2 regions of the Psychrobacillus sp. NPDC093180 genome follow, and region 2 is predicted to be linked to the other one. Evidence: a T-box and tRNA genes for the amino acid it is inferred to sense, from the RefSeq annotation. Region 2 holds a T-box; the other holds one or more tRNA genes.
What was found. The T-box of region 2 lies ahead of metG (methionine--tRNA ligase). A T-box ahead of a tRNA ligase gene usually reads a tRNA of that ligase, here a tRNA-Met.
Positions count from the first base shown of each region.

Region 1 (10,288 bases), on a different contig from region 2:
ATTGTAGCAAAGATTTTCGGTTTTTCCACATGAATTGCATGTCCAGTATCTTCTATAACCTCTAAATGCGAGTTTGGAAACTCCTGTTGCATTCGTCTAGCAATTGCACAAAACTTTACATCCAGCTCTCCAGTCACTAATAATACCGGGATTGTTATATCACTTAGTATTCCCCAATAAGAAGGTTGCACTCCTGTACTAAATCCTTTCAAACTATTGCTAAGACCAACTGCTGACTGAGCAAGTCTTTCCTTACGAATATTTGCTTGCTGTTCAGGAGACAGCTTTTTTTGCGTTTGGAATAAAGGTATATTCTCCCAAAAGTCAACGAAAGAAATAACTCCTTCTTTCGTAATACGTTCTGCAAGCAACTCATCCGACAACTTTCTTTTCTGTCGTTCCCCATCGTCTGCGAGGCCTGGAGAGCTACTCTCTAGTATTAATCTATCTACAGGATATTTAGCGGTATAGGCTAACGCTAAGCGTCCTCCCATCGAGTAACCGACAAGCGTAAAATGAGTCCACTCCAATTGTTGAAAGATCGCATGAAGGTCTTCTATTTGTTCATCGACATTATAACGGGCAGAATCGACTGGCTTATCCGTCTGTCCATGCCCGATTAGATCAATTGCCAATACTTCGACCGAAGAAGGAAGATTACTAATTACTTCCTCCCAAGTACTACTAGAACCTGTAAATCCATGTAAACAGACAACTTTTTTGGTAGCTCCGATATTATATCGCTTGATATGCATATTGATCGAACGAACCATCACATTTATACTTTCCAACTAGAATCTAACTCCTCCGAAATTCCCACCCATAATTTTCGATGCGTTTCTGTATTGACTTGTCGATTCGTAAATACTTCTATAATACGGATATCTGTCGTCTTAGGCTGCATCAATGCTTGTTGGAATGCTTCCTTCGTATGCACAGCGTCATACTGGGCATCATACATAGCTGCAATATGTGAAAATTCTAAACCAGTAGGGGTTCCGAATAATTGCTCAAAATAATGTGTTTCGGTTGACTGCGATAAATAAGAGAAGATACCTCCTCCATCATTATTCATAATAACAATTGTACAATTTGTTTGATGGAATCTACTCACAATTAGCCCATTCACATCATGTAAAAAAGCAAGATCGCCGATAAGCAAATATCCAGGTCGATTGGTTACAGCTTGAACGCCTAATGCTGTTGATACTACTCCATCAATTCCGTTCGTCCCTCTATTTGCATATATTTGAACATCTTTCTTAGTTTTATTGAAAAAAGTATCTACATCACGGATTGGCATGCTACTGCTAGCAAACAAATCTACCCCATCAGGAAGTGCTTCAAACAATCTACCCGCCAATGCACCTTCATCTTCCTCGTTTGCTATATACGCTTGTATATGTTTTGTCGCGATATCATTCGCTTTTGACCAATTGTGTAAATAACTAGAGGCTTGTTTTTCTTCAATCGGTATCCATAAAGTATTTGTCGCTACTTGTACATGATGCGTTACCGCATGAATAGAATCACGGAAAAGTGGACTTTCATCTACTACTATAAATACTTCTGGCTTGCACGCCTTCAAAAATAAGGTAAGTGGCTTCGAAACAGGCTGCGCCCCAAAACGAATAACAACATTCGGAATAGCGGTTTGTTTAAATGCATCGTTTTTCAAGAGTGCATCATATTGATCAATACATAATTCCATACAATCATCAGGTATCGATGTTCGTAAGTTAGAAAGTGGATCAACTACTACAGGCCATTTAACTGTTCGTGCAAATTCCCAAAAGCCTTCCGTCGAATGTATAGAATCTCCGACAATAAGTAATCCCTTATCTTCACGCATTAGTAGATCTACATACCACGCAGTAAAATCACTACTTGGGACAAGCTTCCCTACTTCTGATATTTGCATCTCAGTTATAGGTAATGACTGCTCCATATTCAACAATAGTGGCTCTCTAAAAGGTACATTTATATGGACTGGTCCCATTGGTGCAGACTTCGAAGTGGACACTGCACGATGAATATGACGCTCCATAAAGGCTAAACCCGCTGTATCCACTTCTGGAAGAGGAAAGTCAACAGACCATTTGACATGCTTCCCAAAAAGATGTATTTGATCGATTGCTTGCGGCGCCCCGACTTCCCGTAATTCATGTGGACGGTCTGCAGTCACCACCAGTAACGGAACCCGTGCGTAAAAAGCTTCCACAATAGCAGGGAAGAAATTCGCTGCAGCCGTTCCAGAAGTGCAAAGAAGCACAACTGGCTCCTTTATTGCTTTTGCAATACCTAATGCAAAGTAACCGGCCGATCGTTCATCTGTCTGACGATAAAATGCAAAGCCGTCGCTTTTTGCAAAGCCATAAGCCAGAGGTGTAGATCTGGAACCGGGACACATTACAATATGTTTAACACCAGCCTGTTTAATTGTTTCTACAAATTGATTTACATAGGATGTTAAATACTCGATGTTAGTCATTCATATTTCCTCCAAGCGTGCGCAGCATTGGTCTAAATTTCACACGTGTTTCTTCAAATTCTTCCATAGAAGAGGATTCTGCTACAATTCCGCCGCCCGCATATAAATACGCATATTCATTTTCGATTAATGCGGAACGGATGCCGACCGCAAACTCACCGTCCCCTTCTGTATTAATCCAACCAATTGGAGCTGCATAATAGCCACGATTCATTTGTTCGGATTCACGAATTATGCTAATCGCTTCTTGACGCGGTTCGCCCCCTAAGGCTGGTGTTGGATGTAAAGCTTGTACTAATTCAAATAAAGAGGAATCCTTTTTCAAATGCCCCTCGATCGGCGTATATAGATGTTGGATATCTCTAATTTTCATAAGCTTTGGTCTTGGTGGTACTTTCAATTCTTTACAATACTGCTCAAATACTTTACGAATCATATCTACTACGTATTTATGTTCGCCTAAGTTTTTAGGATCCGCAAGAAGGGCTTCCCCTAATGCTTTATCTTCCACTGAATTTTTACCACGTTTAACAGAACCTGCAAGTCCCGCAGACTGCGCTTTTGAGTTTTCTACTTTCACTAGCCGTTCTGGAGTCGCTCCAAAAAACATCTGCTCCCCATTTTCTAAACCAAATAAATAACTCTCTGGTTGTTCCATGGCAGCATGATAAATTGCTGTTGCTGGAGAGAAATCCTTTTCAAACATTAACTTAAGAGACCGAGCAATTACTACTTTATTCACTTCATCCTCACGAATCCTTTTTGTTACATCTTCCACCGCATGTAAATACTGCTCTTTTAATCGATCTTCGCGTTTTACTAATGCTGGTTTGGAATGAGTTTGAAGTTCTCTTACTTGGGCAGTGTGTATAAGCGCATCTCTTTCCAACCGTAACCGTTCAAATATATCCGCGCTCTCTTCCTCGTTTGTAATATAATGAATGCTTACAAATGCTCTATCTTGTTGAATTACTAATTGGAATGTCGCCACTACAAAGAATGCTGACGGAAAATTATCCCATTCAGATGTAATGGTGTTTTTAGGATCAAATGCAAATCCACCAAATAAGATTGGCGAAACATCTACTTGTTCTTTAACTAAAGCATTACATAGCTCTTTCCATTTAGAATCAATGTCCGCATATCGATTATCTGCTAAGTTATTTGCTATGGTATGCGCATGACCTAAGCCAACAAGCGTCAATGTTTTTTCTTTGTTTTGCCAAAAAAATCGTTGGCCTTTATATTTTTCATCTCCCGCTTCAAAAAAAGCATGAGCTGATAATCTGGATACTTCTATTGTTTCTGTATAAAAACGTAATGTTGTTTGCTTTTGACCGGTGGTTTTCGGCATTAAAATTACCTCCGTATTAATATCTTGGTGTTAATCATGATGTTTTCTTTTTTATTTCTCTACCCTTTATCATACAACTTTCTACACTTTTCGGCACACATTTAGCAACGAATATATGCTAATATTGATAATGGATTGTTTAAAAGGAGAGAAAATTTTATGTCACATGAACTACAAGCCGACAAAGGTTGGCGCGTCTGGTGGAAATTAACAAGACCCCATACATTAACCGCTTCATTTGCTCCCGTTTTTTTGGGAACGATGATCGCACTCTATTACACAAATATTAACTGGCTATTATTTTTAGCAATGTTAGTTGCTTGTCTTTTTATACAAGCGGCTACTAATATGTTCAATGAGTATTATGATTTTGCTCGCGGACTTGATAGTGAAGAATCCGTGGGTATAGGTGGAGCAATTGTGCGAAATGGTGTTAAACCGAAAACAGTAATGCAGTTAGCATTGCTATTATATGGACTTGCTGGTTTACTAGGTATCTACATTTGCTATAAATCCTCTTGGATGTTACTTGTTGTTGGTGCTGCTTGTATGCTAATAGGCTATCTGTATACTGGTGGACCTTATCCTATCGCCTATACACCATTTGGTGAATTTTTTAGTGGTGTAGTAATGGGTATGCTTATTGTTTTAATAGCGACTTTCATCCAAGTTGGTTCTGTTCCTAATTTTGCCATCTTGCTTTCTATTCCAAGTGCACTACTTGTAGCCGCGATTATGCTTTCTAATAATATCCGAGATCTTGAGGAAGATACAAAAGGCGGCAGAAAAACGATGGCGATTCTTGTAGGTAGAAAAAATGCTATTACAATTTTGGCTTCTTATTTTATCATATCTTATCTTTGGATTGTAGGCTTAGTCTTACTACAAATTATTACACCATGGTCATTACTCGTTATATTAAGTATAAAAAAACCATTGCATGCGATTAAACTATTCAGAGAAAAAGATAATCCGCTTGAAGTAGCTCCTGCTATGAAAGATACAGCACTGACTAATACAATTTTTGTATTCCTTTTAGGAATAGGTTTATTAATCGGTTACTTCTTATAAGAAAAGCGCAAGAAGAAAAAGAAACACTTTTCTTCTTGCGTTTTTTTATGGCTATTTTTTATAAGCATCATAAATTGATGTTATATAAACTAACATAATTTTCAGAATATCATTTACATTTTTTATCTTTTATAATATGATGTTATATATTCTTACATTAGGAGGATGCAAAATGAAAAAAATTGAAACAATTATTCGCCCAGATGTATTTTCGGAAGTTCGTCAAGCACTTGCATTAGAAGGGATTGACGGGCTAAGCGTGACAGAAATTGCCGGTTGCGGCCGCCAAGAAGGACGCACTGGCTTATTTCGTGGGAACAACTATGAAATGGAATTTCATACAAAATTGAAGCATGAAATGGTCGTAGAAGATCATTTAGTAGAGAAGCTGGTAGAAGCCATTTTGAATCACGCATCTACTAATGAAGTTGGTGATGGAAAAATATTTGTTTTACCAGTCGATGAAGCAATCCGTATAAGAACAAAAGAACGCGGTGCAGTTGCCGTAAACTAAAGGAGAGGATTTTATGACAATAGAAATGGTTCAACATTCAATCGACATGTTGTGGATGATGTTAGGTGCTATTTTAGTATTTTTTATGCATGCAGGATTTGCAATGCTCGAAGCAGGTTTTACGCGTTCTAAAAATACACTGAATATTTTAATGAAAAACTTTCTTACAGTATCGCTTGGCGCTCTTCTATATTTCCTCGTAGGGTTTGGGTTTATGTTTGGTGAATCTTTCTTTGGTGCAATAGGTACGGATGGGTTTACACTATTTGGTAGAGAGGATATGGGTTTCTTCGTTTTCCAATCGGTTTTTGCTGCAACTTGTGCAACCATTATTTCAGGTGCAGTTGCTGAGCGAATGAAGCTATCTTCTTATTTATTTTTAGTAGTAGCAATGACTGGAATTATCTACCCTGTTGTAGGTCACTGGATTTGGGGAGGCGGATGGTTAGCTAAACTTGGTTTTATTGATTTTGCAGGTTCTACAGTCGTTCACTTAACAGGAGCCATCGGAGCTTTCGTAGCAGCAACACTTTTAGGTCCTCGCCTCGGAAAATATAGCAATGGTAAAGTGAATGTTATACCTGGCCACAGTATTCCTCTCGGTGCTTTAGGAGTTTTCATCTTATGGGTTGGCTGGTTTGGATTTAATGGAGCAAGTACCTTAGCTGCCGACCCTACTCTTGTCCCTCAAATTATTGCAAATACTTTATTTGCTGCTTCTGCCGGAGTTTTATCTACCGCTTTTTATACGAAACTAAGATTTAAAAAATTGGACGCCTCTCTTACTTTAAACGGTGCACTAGCAGGTTTAGTAAGTATTACGGCTGGTGCTGCTAATGTCTCTCTCATGAGTTCTATCTTAATTGGTTTACTTGCAGGTATTATTATGACAGAAGGAGTTCGCTTCTTAGATGTTATATTAAAAGTCGATGATCCTGTTGGAGCAATAGCAGTTCATGGGATAACTGGGATTTGGGGAACGATAGCTGTTGGACTATTTGAAACTTCAAGTGGACTCTTTGTAGGTGGAGGAGCGAGCTTGATCGTTGTTCAGATATTAGGAATTTTAGCTGTTATTGTTTGGGTTTCTATTACTGTTTCCGGCTTTTTGTTTGCCGTAAAAGTATTTAGTCCGATTCGTGTATCCAATGAGGAGGAAACTGCTGGACTTGATTTTGTAGAGCATGGTTCCCAAGCATATGAACTGAACGATGTATTTCCTGGCATTAGCACAAAAACAGAAGGATTTGCTCAACGCTTAACGGAACTAGGAAAAGCTACTAATTAGGGTTCTCATTCTTCTGAAGACAGAACAAAACTGCTAAAGTACCTACCTCTGGACAATTTAGCTTATGGGAACGATTAAATGGAATAACGCAGAGAATAGGGAAACTGTGCGGTAAAGCTTTATTAGGTATCCGCCGTGATTTTCGCTACATTCGGATGCTTTCCGTGGGGTGAGCGATGAGCCATCCCTTCCGCTTTGGGCGTCATTGGGATGTCTCATTAGCCCAGGGAATAAAGGCTAAGAGCGCCACATCGTGTGGCAACGCCTTTGAAACCAACGTCCTGTTGGCCTCCACAGGAGTCGCCGCTTGTAGCGAAAATCAATGGCAATATCTTTTTTATTAATGATCGACTTGCTAAAAACATAATCATCAACAGTTTTTTGACTAGGCAAATCCAATAAATGGCTAAGGGCAACCAAACAGCTATCGAAGGCAACCAATTCTAGTCTGTGAGCGACCAAATCACTGTTGAGAGCAACTAGGTCTAGTCTAAAGCAACCAAATTACTTCTGAGAGCAACCAATTTTCATAAAACAAGTTTACTTGGAGTGAGACGCCGATATGGATGAACGTTATTTAGGATTACTTTATAAAAAGCTTCCGCTTGCTCGGCTTTGTCGCGTTCACGTAGGACTTTGTCGTGTTCGCAGCTCATTATGTCACATTAAACCATTTATTGGAATTTATTAGTTGGAGAACATCTGAATAAGTTTCATTTGTTAAACAGTGACGCTGATTAGATAGCGTTATCCTCCATAGATTGTAGCGAAAGGGCGTCGACTCCAGCCGGAATAGCTTGAGCTGAAGACCCTGGACAGAGCGTAGCGAAGGAAGCGACTGAAGCCAAGCCGGCGGAAAGCGTACGCCCTGCAGCGGAAATCTTAGCGGATTCTTCATTCCATTCACTACTTCGCAGTTTCCCTATACCACGATTAAATTAAAGCATGTCGTTCCTTATAATCTTTTTAAAAAGTTCCCTCATGTCTAAACCTTTTATAGTTTCCTAACCAATGAAAAAAGCATGCTTCCTAATTGGAAACATGCTTTTTATAATGACCCCTACGGGATTCGAACCCGTGTTACCGCCGTGAAAGGGCGGTGTCTTAACCGCTTGACCAAGGGGCCAAACTATATGGCGGAGAAGGAGGGATTTGAACCCTCGCGCCGGTTGCCCGACCTACACCCTTAGCAGGGGCGCCTCTTCAGCCACTTGAGTACTTCCCCATATATTGGCTCCGAAGGTAGGACTCGAACCTACGACCAATCGGTTAACAGCCGATTGCTCTACCACTGAGCTACTTCGGAATAATAATAATCCTAAATTGGACTAAAAGCATTGACCTCAAGTTTTTAGGCATACGCTTTAATCAGGAGACTAATTGACCTCTTATTAAAGGTATAGAGAGAAAAAATCGAACTCTCATTAAGTTTTACAGAAATAGAAAAAGCTACTTATTAAATGATATTGATCACTCTTAAAGATTGAAAAAAGCATGTTTCCTAATAGGATACATGCTTTAAAATGACCCCTACGGGATTCGAACCCGTGTTACCGCCGTGAAAGGGCGGTGTCTTAACCGCTTGACCAAGGGGCCAAACATATATGGCGGAGAAGGAGGGATTTGAACCCTCGCGCCGGTTGCCCGACCTACACCCTTAGCAGGGGCGCCTCTTCAGCCACTTGAGTACTTCCCCATATGTTGGCTCCGAAGGTAGGACTCGAACCTACGACCGATCGGTTAACAGCCGATTGCTCTACCACTGAGCTACTTCGGAATAATGGTGGGCCTAAATGGACTCGAACCATCGACCTCACGCTTATCAGGCGTGCGCTCTAACCAGCTGAGCTATAGGCCCATTATTGGAGCGGGTGAAGAGAATCGAACTCTCATCATCAGCTTGGAAGGCTGAGGTTTTACCACTAAACTACACCCGCATTACTATGGTGGCTCAGGACGGAATCGAACCGCCGACACAAGGATTTTCAGTCCTTTGCTCTACCGACTGAGCTACTGAGCCTCTTCAATTTTTATTTACTTGTCCTAAATCTAAAACTAATAAACTTAAATTAATTTAATGGCGGTCCCGACCGGGATCGAACCGGCGATCTCCTGCGTGACAGGCAGGCATGTTAACCGCTACACCACGGGACCATTTGGTTGCGGGGACAGGATTTGAACCTGTGACCTTCGGGTTATGAGCCCGACGAGCTACCGAACTGCTCCACCCCGCGATAATAATATATGTATTAGTTTTAAAAATGGAGGAGGAAGAGGGATTCGAACCCCCGCGCGGTATGACCCGCCTGTCGGTTTTCAAGACCGATCCCTTCAGCCAGACTTGGGTATTCCTCCGGAATATGTTGATGGTGGACCTTGCAGGACTCGAACCTGCGACCGGACGGTTATGAGCCGTCTGCTCTAACCAACTGAGCTAAAGGTCCTAAATATAGCGGCAGAGGGAGTCGAACCCACGACCTTTCGGGTATGAACCGAGTGCTCTAGCCAACTGAGCTACACCGCCAAGAATTTTACTTTAATAATATGGTGGAGCCTAGCGGGATCGAACCGCTGACCTCCTGCGTGCAAGGCAGGCGCTCTCCCAGCTGAGCTAAGGCCCCATTTTTTGGACTGGTCGGGAAGACAGGATTCGAACCTGCGACCCCTTGGTCCCAAACCAAGTGCTCTACCAAGCTGAGCTACTTCCCGTAATATATGGCGCGCCCGGCAGGAGTCGAACCCACAACCTTCTGATCCGTAGTCAGACGCTCTATCCAATTGAGCTACGGGCGCATATATTTTTCATAAAAGTGGTGCCGAGGACCGGAATCGAACCGGTACGGTAGTCACCTACCGCAGGATTTTAAGTCCTGTGCGTCTGCCAGTTCCGCCACCCCGGCACTTTGATGAATCTTTGGAGCGGAAGACGAGGTTCGAACTCGCGACCCCCACCTTGGCAAGGTGGTGTTCTACCACTGAACTACTTCCGCTCGGTTATGAAATTAAATGGTGCGGGTGAAGGGAGTCGAACCCCCACGCCTTGCGGCGCTAGATCCTAAGTCTAGTGCGTCTGCCAGTTCCGCCACACCCGCATGGATATTTTTTAAAAATGGTGAGCCATGTAGGATTCGAACCTACGACCCTCTGATTAAAAGTCAGATGCTCTACCAACTGAGCTAATGGCTCGTACAATGGTGCCGGAGAAAGGACTTGAACCCTCAACCTACTGATTACAAGTCAGTTGCTCTACCAGTTGAGCTACTCCGGCGAAGAATAAATATGGTGGAGGATGACGGGCTCGAACCGCCGACCCTCTGCTTGTAAGGCAGATGCTCTCCCAGCTGAGCTAATCCTCCTGGGTATTAAAATTAATTTGTACTATGTACTTATTGCAAGCCTAGCGACGTCCTACTCTCACAGGGGGAAACCCCCAACTACCATCGGCGCTGAAGAGCTTAACTTCCGTGTTCGGTATGGGAACGGGTGTGACCTCTTCGCCTTCATCACTAGACTTGAATAATTATTTGAAAGACAAGTTTTATTATAACAACTTTGTAGAAAATTTCAAGT
Region 1 is NZ_JBIVOJ010000001.1:159-10,446, reverse strand. It holds gene menH (2-succinyl-6-hydroxy-2,4-cyclohexadiene-1-carboxylate synthase) at 1-791, opposite strand, end outside; gene menD (2-succinyl-5-enolpyruvyl-6-hydroxy-3-cyclohexene-1-carboxylic-acid synthase) at 779-2,491, opposite strand; gene ACIP9W_RS00145 (isochorismate synthase) at 2,484-3,845, opposite strand; gene ACIP9W_RS00140 (1,4-dihydroxy-2-naphthoate polyprenyltransferase) at 4,005-4,916, shown strand; gene ACIP9W_RS00135 (P-II family nitrogen regulator) at 5,089-5,430, shown strand; gene ACIP9W_RS00130 (ammonium transporter) at 5,450-6,718, shown strand; tRNA gene ACIP9W_RS00125 (tRNA-Glu) at 7,773-7,844, opposite strand; tRNA gene ACIP9W_RS00120 (tRNA-Ser) at 7,853-7,943, opposite strand; tRNA gene ACIP9W_RS00115 (tRNA-Asn) at 7,950-8,024, opposite strand; tRNA gene ACIP9W_RS00110 (tRNA-Glu) at 8,243-8,314, opposite strand; tRNA gene ACIP9W_RS00105 (tRNA-Ser) at 8,324-8,414, opposite strand; tRNA gene ACIP9W_RS00100 (tRNA-Asn) at 8,421-8,495, opposite strand; tRNA gene ACIP9W_RS00095 (tRNA-Ile) at 8,500-8,576, opposite strand; tRNA gene ACIP9W_RS00090 (tRNA-Gly) at 8,582-8,655, opposite strand; tRNA gene ACIP9W_RS00085 (tRNA-Phe) at 8,663-8,738, opposite strand; tRNA gene ACIP9W_RS00080 (tRNA-Asp) at 8,797-8,872, opposite strand; tRNA gene ACIP9W_RS00075 (tRNA-Met) at 8,876-8,952, opposite strand; tRNA gene ACIP9W_RS00070 (tRNA-Ser) at 8,981-9,073, opposite strand; tRNA gene ACIP9W_RS00065 (tRNA-Ile) at 9,086-9,162, opposite strand; tRNA gene ACIP9W_RS00060 (tRNA-Met) at 9,169-9,242, opposite strand; tRNA gene ACIP9W_RS00055 (tRNA-Ala) at 9,264-9,339, opposite strand; tRNA gene ACIP9W_RS00050 (tRNA-Pro) at 9,351-9,427, opposite strand; tRNA gene ACIP9W_RS00045 (tRNA-Arg) at 9,435-9,511, opposite strand; tRNA gene ACIP9W_RS00040 (tRNA-Leu) at 9,530-9,618, opposite strand; tRNA gene ACIP9W_RS00035 (tRNA-Gly) at 9,634-9,708, opposite strand; tRNA gene ACIP9W_RS00030 (tRNA-Leu) at 9,726-9,810, opposite strand; tRNA gene ACIP9W_RS00025 (tRNA-Lys) at 9,829-9,904, opposite strand; tRNA gene ACIP9W_RS00020 (tRNA-Thr) at 9,911-9,986, opposite strand; tRNA gene ACIP9W_RS00015 (tRNA-Val) at 9,999-10,074, opposite strand; rRNA gene rrf (5S ribosomal RNA) at 10,114-10,229, opposite strand.
Region 1: it encodes a tRNA-Met, which carries the amino acid that the T-box ahead of metG (methionine--tRNA ligase) is inferred to sense. The anticodon was not compared.

Region 2 (10,288 bases):
AGGGAAACTAAGATGAATCAAAAAACAATTTATCCCAAGGTAGCCACGGATATGTTTTGGGTTCAATTCTTTTGGGCACTCGGTTTTTTAGGTGTTCTTCTCGTTGTTCAGATTATTAAAGCGATCCTCTCTATTATTAAGGGAATTGAAATGAACGATTATTTCGATGCAGTTTTTATTGCAGCTAATATTTTCATGCTTGTTATTGGCATAATCTCTTCTTACGGGTTCCTTCCTTATTATGTGAGTAATGGGGTCACACGAAAAGATTATTTTAAAGGATCTGCTATAGCATCTGTTGCTCTTTCCATCACTATTCCAATCATTGCTAGCATTATTTCTGTCATTCAAATATTTATAGTAAATTTAATAGACCTTTCAATTCTAAAGGATAGCTCACTCGGCAATGCTACGGGTGATGAAGGTAATATGGTTGCTGAGCTAATTCTATCGATTGTTTTCACGCCTTTTATAGACCTTCAAAGTAATTGGCTATTAGCTATTTTCGTCTTTGCTTTAAATATTTTTATCTACTATCTCGTCGGTTGGTTGATCGGCTCTGGGTTTTATCGATTTGGTGTTCTATTTGGCCTAGTCTGTATTATCCTAGCGTTCTTCATAATCTATGCACAAGATCTACTACTCAGCCTTGCATTAGACTTACCTGTCCATGATATGTTCGCCTCCTTGCAACTTCCTATATATGTGGCTGTAATAGGTATATTCGTTCTAGCAGGTCTTACATTCTGGATGATTCGTCAACTGACTAAACGCATAGCTATTAAAATGTGAATACTAAAAGCGTTCCCTTTATGAAAATAGGGAACGCCTTTTGAATTAGTCAAGGTATCTGTTACTTACTACAAACTATAATAGGGCCTGTTCAGAAACAATAACCCCGTCCTCATCCGTATACACATACTCTCCTGGCTTCCATTCGATACCACCAAAGTAAAGTGTACCATTACGCTCGCCCTTGCCAGCTTTTTTACTTTTTAGTGGATATGTTCCTAAAGCTAGAATACCCACATTCATTTTAGCAAGCTCAGCGGAGTCTCTCACATAACCATTAATAATTATTCCTGCTAACTTTCTTGACTCTGCGATGCCCGCTAGCCGATCGCCTAGGAGTGCACATCGTTTAGAACCATGTCCGTCTACTACAACGACAGAGCCTTCTTCTACATTTTCTAGTGCTTCGACTACGAGCACATTATCCTCGAAAACATTTACTGTTTCTATTTTTCCTGAAAAACGTGTTTCTCTTCCGAAAGAACGGAATTCGATATCACAAATTTGTAAGGAATCTGAATGATCGTCGCATAAATCGGTAGTCTTAAAATCTAGCAAAGCCGTTTCCTCCTCGTCTTTTCTTTTTTATATTAGTTAATATTCATTCCTAGTATACATCATAAACTTTCCTGGATCGTCTGTAACTCTTCCCTATTTATAACAGAAATTATATTCTATTTGCATTTGCTTTTAGTTTTTCTAGTTCTAGTTCAATTTGTTTCACATCAATGCGTTCATATAATGGCTTGATAGATGTGATTTGTAACGGTAGTTTTTCAATAACATTCCACTTATTTATTGTTACGTTTAACATATGTCCAATTTCTTGACATCCAAAAGGTAGAAAAGGTTGTAAAAGTTGAGCTAAATTTTGAATGATATATACACAAGTGGCTAGTGTCTCTTCACAATGTATTTTGTTATCATTCACTGCAACCCATGGTTGTCTTTCATCAAAATAACGATTTGCAGCACGGACTGCTTCGAAAATAGTTTCTATTGCTTTTTTCAAATGCCCCTCTTCTATTAACCGTCCCACTGTGGGATATAAAGAAGATATGTCTTGTTGTATAGTCGCATCTACCTCTACTTGAGGTACTTTTGAATCAAATGTTTTTTCAATAAACTTTAGGTTACGGTTCACAAAATTAGCGAAAGCACCTAGCAACTCACTATTATGGCTGTAAATAAATTCACGCCAGGAGAAATCCGTATCACGATTTTCTGGAGCGTTGACCGTTAAAAAATAACGAAAGGAATCGGGATGGTAATCCCGCAAAATATCCGGCACCCAAACCGCCCAATTTTGACTGGTAGAAAGTTTTCGTTTTTCAAGCGTTAAATACTCATTCGATATAATATTCGTGGGAGTTCCTAAATTTCCAAGACCCATTAAGATGGCTGGCCAAATTACCGTATGAAATGGAATATTATCTTTTCCGTGAATATAATAGGAAGTCGTATCCGCATTCCACCATTTTGTCACGTCTATATTATGCTGTTTTCCCCATTCAAGACTTGCCGTATAATATCCTGCTACCGCTTCAATCCAAACGTAAATCTTTTTCCCTTCAAATCCTGGTACTGGTACATCAATGCCATTTGGTAAGTCTCTTGTCACTGCCCGATCAGGAAGTCCTTCTGCTAAATAACGTTTCGTAAGAGCAATAGCATTATCTCTCCAACGTTTCTCAGACTCTGCTTTTGCAACGTATCCCTCTAATTCCTTTTGAAACTTACTGAACGAAAAATAGAAATGCTCTGTTTCCCAAATTTCTGGTTCATTCCCACAAATTTTACACCTTTTTTCAAGCAGGTCGAGTGGATCTAAAATTGTGGAGCAGTTGTCACATTGATCTCCCCTTGCTTTAGCACCGCAATTTGGACATATGCCTTCAACGAATCGATCGGGTAAAAATTGCCCGTCTACCGTGCAATATGCTTGTTCAATTTTCTTTTTGTATAAGAATCCATTTTTAAGCAAGGTTAAAAATATTTTTTGTACGGACTTGTGGTGATGGTCATCATCTGTTCGTGTGTATAAATCAAAGCTAAAACCAAGTTTTTGAAAAGAATCCACAAATTCATGATGATAATGATCTGCAATTGCTTTTACGGTTGTACGTTCTTGATTGGCACGAATCGAAATTGGTGTGCCGTTACAATCACTCCCTGAAACGTATAATACATCCTCTCCTTTTTGACGAAAGTATCTCGCTAAAATATCCCCCGGTAAAAGTGCTGCAATATGTCCTAAATGCAGCGATCCATTTGCATACGGCCAAGCGCCACCGATTAAAATTGACAATTATAAAACCTCCTTTAAAATAAAAAAACGCCCTAATCGTAAAAACGATTAGGACGAGTAGACTCGTGTTACCACCTAAATTTGCAAATAGCTCACACTATCTGCCTTACTCAGTACGTGTTCATACTGCTGCTGTTATAACGAGTGCCGTTCTCGTCGTAGCCTACTGTTCTTTCGGTACGAAGCTCAAAGGTCATATTCGGTAAGGTTCATTTGCCTCTTTCCCACCATCAGAGGCTCTCTTTGTAAAATCCACTTACTTACTCTTCCTTTTCAACGCAAAGGTATTCATATGAAATAATTCTATCAATTCAGAAATTAAATTGCAATATTCAAATTATAAATTTCTTTCATAGCTGTATTTTCTTTAGTCCATGTTTCTCCAAATACAGTCTTACCGTAAAATAATTCGAATTTACGTTTTGTATAAAGAGCACTAAAATAAATAGAGAAAACATTTCGTAGGAGGAAGAAAAATATGATAAGGGAAGCAACTCCAAAAGATTTAATGGACATTTTAGAAATCTATAATGACGCTATTGTCCATACTACAGCAGTTTACTCATATGAACCTCAAACAATTGAAAATAGAAAAGCATGGTATGAACAAAAGATGAATGAAGGCTACCCAATATTAGTGTTCGAGCTAGATAATAAAGTGGCTGGATTTGCAACATTCGGTCCCTTTAGACCATGGCCAGCCTATAAATACTCCATTGAACATTCCATTTATGTAAATAAGGAATACAGAAAAAAGGGTATCGGATCTTCTTTATTAAAAGAGATAATCTCCATTGCCAAAGAAAGAGAGTACAAGACCTTAATTGCTGGAATTGATGCGACAAATGAAAAAAGTATTGCCCTTCACAAAAACTTAGGCTTTGTTCACTCAGGTACCATCGATAAGGCAGGGTTTAAATTCGATAGATGGCTTGACTTAGCTTTTTTTCAATTAGAGCTTAACGGACCGGAAAATCCCATAGAAGTATAAAAATACTCAGCACAAACCATTGTACAGAAATTAAACAGAAGCAGAAAAATCAGTCAAGTAAAAAATGGATCCAAACCAATTTCTATTTCTATTGGTTTGGATCTATTAAGCTTATAACTAGTTAGGATTGACAATTCCATTGTTAAAGAAAAAGGACCTGATGTATGTTCTTTTTGTAATTTATTCTTCGTCACTTTTGTACTCTAAAATATCCCCTGGCTGACAATCCAAAGCTTTACATATTGCTTCTAAAGTAGAAAGACGTACTGCTTTTGCTTTTCCGTTTTTTAAAATGGAAAGGTTAGCCATCGTAATTCCAACCCGTTCCGAAAGCTCCGTAACGCTCATTTTTCGTTTTGCTAACATTACATCAATATTTATAATAATCGCCATATCCTCACCTCAGACCGTTAAATCATTTTCAGATTTTATATCTATGGCATTTTTTAATAGCTTTTGCAGAACTGCCGCAAAGACTGCAATCACGAGTGTAGCAAAGATTAGTACCATTCCAATTAGTATTATACCTGGAGCATCATCCATCTCTGCGATCATATAGATAATTGGCATTCCTATTACAAACAAAATACTAATTGTATTTGCACTGTATTTTATCTTCTTTAAAGCAGTTACAGATAATTCCGAGAAGGCTTCATTTTGGTCAATATAACTTAAAAGTTTATAAGCTTGATACAGAGCAAAGTAAAAAGGTATTGCCGCTGCATACAAATCGAGATAAACGATATATTTCAAATACGCGTGATCTGGATACAATTCAGTTACAAAATTTGCTATCTCCGGCACTACAAAGATACATAAAGCAAGCACGGGGATTCCCATCACAATTAGCGCTAACTTTAAAAATAATGTTGTTCCTCGTTTCAAAAAAGACACCTCACTTATTTATTGTCCATTTTAAATTAACACATTATTTATCGATTTACAATAAATTTTTATTAATTTATGAAGTTATTTTATTGTTAATTAAAATGAAATTATTTCATACTTAAGATGCAGCCAATATCAGCCTGGAGGCTTACAAAAAATCTATATCCAAATGCTATATTTACTTATGAAGGAATAATTCTAGTGAAAGGAGGGAGAAACCATATGAATATGACCAAAAAAATATTGAAATATTTCGGATTAATAATGATAATATCGGTAGTAATAGCACTTTTTTCTCCCACATGGACGCAGCAGATTAAAGGAGAGAATAGCATTAGTGTATTAGACAAAGTAGAGATAAATGGTAGTAAACACGAAATTATGATACGTGGTAATGATAAGGATAATCCCGTCATTCTTGTTGTGCACGGTGGTCCTGGAACCCCTGAAATACCATATGTCGATACATATCAAGACTTATTGGAAACAAATTTTACGGTCGTTCATTACGACCAAAGAGCAAGCGGAAAATCGTATCATTTCGGGGAAGACTATTCGAATCTATCGACCGATCTATTAGTAGAGGACTTGTTGGCTATGACCGACTACATATCAAATCGTCTTGGAAAAGAAAAGGTCATCTTGATGGCCCATTCTGCTGGTACATATATTGGAATGCAGGCTGCCGATATAGCCCCCGAAAAATATGAAGCATATATTGGGATCGGGCAGATGAGCGATACCATTGAAAGTGAGATGAATGGTTTGAACTATGTGATCGGTCAGGCTCAGCAGGATGGTAATACGGAGGATGCTTTCTATTTACAAGGATTGACCGAGCAAATCCAAAACGGTGAAATAGTTACCCCACGAAGTTATGTGATGAAATATGGTGGAGCTACAAGACTTATTGAAAACCCTGGGGATAACATTAGTGTTTTACTGAGCAGTGAGTATAATTTATTAGATGTCATTCGTTATAATTATGGAATGTCCTATACTCAACAAAAGTTGCTCAAGGATATATTGGAAAATCCACTTCCTACTATTGTAACAAAGCTTGAAATCCCTTTCTATTTCGTCATGGGGAAGTATGATTATATGACTTCATCTCATGCAGCGAAAAACTATTTTGATAAGATTGAAGCGGATCGAAAGGAATTTATTTCTTTTGACCAATCAGCTCATTATCCACAATTTGAAGAGAAGGAAAAGTTTCACGAATGGATGGTTCATACTTTTTTAAAATAAATCAAAAAAGATCCCTTCTTTAAAGAAACGTATAGAAGGGATTCTTATCAAACTTTACTTTAACGTAACTACTTGTACTTCTCCTTTTCCTGCTATATAAACCGCGGAGGCATCATGGTTAAATAAGACGTTCTTTTGTCTTCTTCCCATTCAAGTTGGCTTTAGGTATTGTATACCCTCTTTTCAACTCCAGGTGTTTTTATTTAATATAATATTTTTCATACATCAAAACATCTCTTCTATATTTGAATCTTCATTACAAAACCAGTACTTTTAGAAACAAAACCATTGTCCAAATAAAACTTATGCGCATCTTCTCTTTCGCTTCGGTTTCCACTATTTAATACGATTGTACTTCCCCCCTGCTCAGTTACAATTTCTTTTGCTTTTTCAATCAATCTTTTACCAATACCACTTTTTCTATATTGGTGATTTACAACTAAGCATACAACTCTTCCATAACAGCCACTGAATTCATAAGCTAATCCAATATGTAAGCCGAGTAATCCTACAACTCTATTATCCATTTCCACAACAATTGTATGGTAATCTGGATTGCCATCTAACGTGGATAATCTGTGCGTTACTTCTGTTTCGGTAGCCTCGTATCCTAGTTCAGATATGAGGAATGTTATATCGGCAAGATCTGTTTTGTTTGCGTATCGTATAAGCACTCTTTAATCACTCCGATTTTAGTTATAGAAAAACAAAATCTATATCATCCCTCTTGATAATGCATAGAATACAAGTCATTCAATGTTACTTTCCCAAAACTAAACTCAGTTACTTGGTTTACTTTTAGAAACTCTACAATATCCCCTAATTTCTTGGAATCATATCCCCGTACATCTATTAACACAATACCATTGGGTAATGTTTGTACATTTGTTTCTGTAAATTCATTTGAAAACTTTTCCTTCAAATCATCTGTCATTCCTATTACACGAACAGTTGTGATTTCTCTCTCTTTTAATCCATCATTAATAAGCATTAATTGACCATCTATCATAAAGTAAATACGATCTGCATACTTTTCTAGGTTTTCTAATAAATGAGAAGCTACTATAATCGTTTTTCCTTCCGACTTCTTTTTCACCAATATTTGCGAAATCAATTCCACATGAGTTGGGTCTAATCCATTCATCACTTCGTCCATCAGCATGACTTGGGTATTTGATACAATTTGCATGGCAAAACAAAGCCTTTGCCGCATTCCTAAAGAATAAGTGCCTGTACGTTTATTTACATAGGAATCCATGCCCAATTCTTTGATTGTGCTTTCTATTAATGTTGCATCACTTTTCCACATCGACGAAAAAATCTTTAAATGCTCTGTTCCTGAAATTTGATCGTATAAGTCACTTTGATCGGGCATCATGGATACAAGCTGATGGATTTTTACTTCATTCTTTTTATTTGTATACTCCAACCTATCGTTAAGAATGACTTTTCCCTTATTTGGATTGACATAATTCATGATGACATTCATAAGCGTTGATTTTCCTGTTCCGTTGGGTGCTACTAAACCGATTATTTCTCCTGGATGAAACATCACCGAAATATCTTTTAAAATATCCCTTTCTGAAAACCGGACGCCAATATTTTTTAGTTCAATCATTTTTTCCCTCCGCTCCTATGGAATTAAAATAACTTAAACTTTCTTCGATGACTGATTAAGAAAGTTAAAAATAGAAATACACATGCACTCAAGCCAATTACGGACAGTGCAGTTCCTAAAGTGAGTGCTTCGGTACCATAGAGAAAGTTGCGATAACCTGAAATAATCTGCCCCGTTTGTATATAACTCGTAGGATACCAATGAACATCTCGAAGCGCCCCTATCCCTCTAGCAAAGTACATAAATTCAGCAATAACAAACATGCAACATACTAATAGATTGGCAAACTCATTTTTGATCGTTACACTTACAAGCAAGGTCAACGAAATAAAGAATAAAAACCAGCAACCAATAAGTAGCATGTTTTGTATGAGATAATCACGCATCATTATATTTGAAAATATTTTTTCCCCAGCAGAATAAATCGGTACTGGTAATTCAAATTCGCCAAAGCCATATTTAGTGCCTATTATAAATAGACCAACGGAAAGTGGGATAATAGCAAGCAAGCTTCCCAATAAAGAAACTATTCCTTTAACCATTAACTTCTGCCAATCTGAAAGTGGTAATCCTTGTAATAAGGTCGGATTTCTTCGATCCTTTAGCACAACATCCACTGTGAAAAGTATGCAACTCACAATGAGAATCAGTGGTAAGTAGGAGTGCAACAAACGTTGTACTGTTTGTAGTACCGTCCTTTCCTCGAAAACGTTTATAGATAAATTCGATTTCCCCTCTGAATAGCCTTGGTAGCGACTGGCAGAATATAAATACCCATAATGCCCGTCCATTCTTGCGTAATCATTTCCATACGTGTAATAGCCAGGATTGTAGAATAATATTTCTCCTCCCCAGTTAAAAATTATATTATCGGAGTACGTATACCATTTAAATGTGGCTTCCGCGTAATTTTTTAAATTATCCTGTTTAATAGCATCTAATCTTTCTTTTTCATATTCATTCCATTCCGGGTATATGGAAGCAGCAAATCTGGTTAAAGGATGTGTCCAATCATTAATCACGACATTATTAAGAAACTCTTCTTTTGTTAAATACCTTGCCTCTATTTCACTTACATCTACTTTTTCAATCGGATCATATGCTAGAGCTATTACCAATGCATAATAACAAGAGAAGAAAAGTAGAATAACGTAAATTGCGATATTCTTTTTATTGCTCATAAATTGGATAATCTCCATCTTAAAATACGCCCACATTACCTCACCCCCCTACACCCTTTTTAGTTTTCCAGTCGTCAAAAATAACTTTACAGCAGCAATCATCAGGATAATACTTACTCCAATATACATAAGTCCATGTATGCTATTTAAGAAGACTGGGTTGGCAAGATCGAGCGTCTGTCCATTTAATACGCTAGAAAAGTTCATATAGTTAAACGGGTTAAATGGAAGAAAATTCATCATACTTGGAAATAACATAGGGAAAACAAATAATAGCAATTCCAAAAATAACGTCAAATACATATTCTTCAATAAAACATTTAAAATGACTGATAATAAGATGGTAAAAATAGAAATACAAATCATATAAAGTAAAGCTAAACCTATGTATTTGTAAATCGGATAAATGTCAAAAGTACCATTAAATATAGCAATAGGATAAGTAGGATCCCCTAACCCCTTAAAATAAATTAACGGTAGGCTGCAAACAAATAATTCTAATAGAAATACAACTACTAGAAGCATAGAGGAAATACATTTAGCTATCACGTACTTATCAAACGTTATTGGATAGCCCTTAATCAAAGACGTATGTCGGAAATCTTCTACCATGATCCCACATGAATAAATGCTCATAAAAATGAACCAAAGGAAACCTAAAACCCCAAACAAATAAGCGAGAAACGGAAAAAAGGACAAAGAATCCAAAGATAAAGGAACTTCCGTCTTCTTTATATGTTCATAGAAGACACTATCCAATTGGTTTTCTGTTTTGGTAGGTAGGTTACTAGCAACTTTATCAAATCCCTCCATATCAAAAGCGCTAGCCCTTAGATTCACCACCTCTAATGCGGTATCCAAAAACCATTGGGGTCGATCCACTTTTACGGCCATTCTTTGCTTAGCTATTAATTGTTGCTGCACTACCAAATTCTTATATAGATCACTACCGTTTCCATTGTCTGTAGCATCTACATTTTGAAATTTATTCAATGCTACAGAAAGTGATTGATATTCCCCAGATTTTTCTTTTAGGGAGTTTCCTAAGTCCTCCGTTTTCACAAAAAAAATCAATCCAAAAACAAATGCTGCCACAATCATACAAGCAAACATATTCTTTTTATTCGATTTCTCTAGAATAAAAAAAGTCTTTAAAACTTTCCACATAGACATCCCTCCCTCAAGTTATGAATTTCTCCCCAAAAAACTAACTCTTGTATTCCGAGTGTTTTTTCATCCTATTATCAAAATTTCTCTTA
Region 2 is NZ_JBIVOJ010000007.1:4,331-14,618, reverse strand. It holds gene ACIP9W_RS11510 (ATP-binding cassette domain-containing protein) at 1-11, shown strand, start outside; gene ACIP9W_RS11505 (hypothetical protein) at 13-792, shown strand; gene rraA (ribonuclease E activity regulator RraA) at 868-1,350, opposite strand; gene metG (methionine--tRNA ligase) at 1,460-3,100, opposite strand; T-box leader at 3,147-3,386, opposite strand; gene ACIP9W_RS11490 (GNAT family N-acetyltransferase) at 3,579-4,091, shown strand; gene ACIP9W_RS11485 (helix-turn-helix domain-containing protein) at 4,272-4,484, opposite strand; gene ACIP9W_RS11480 (DUF2975 domain-containing protein) at 4,494-4,976, opposite strand; gene ACIP9W_RS11475 (alpha/beta fold hydrolase) at 5,208-6,230, shown strand; gene ACIP9W_RS11470 (GNAT family N-acetyltransferase) at 6,470-6,904, opposite strand; gene ACIP9W_RS11465 (ATP-binding cassette domain-containing protein) at 6,949-7,848, opposite strand; gene ACIP9W_RS11460 (ABC transporter permease) at 7,872-9,065, opposite strand; gene ACIP9W_RS11455 (ABC transporter) at 9,078-10,196, opposite strand.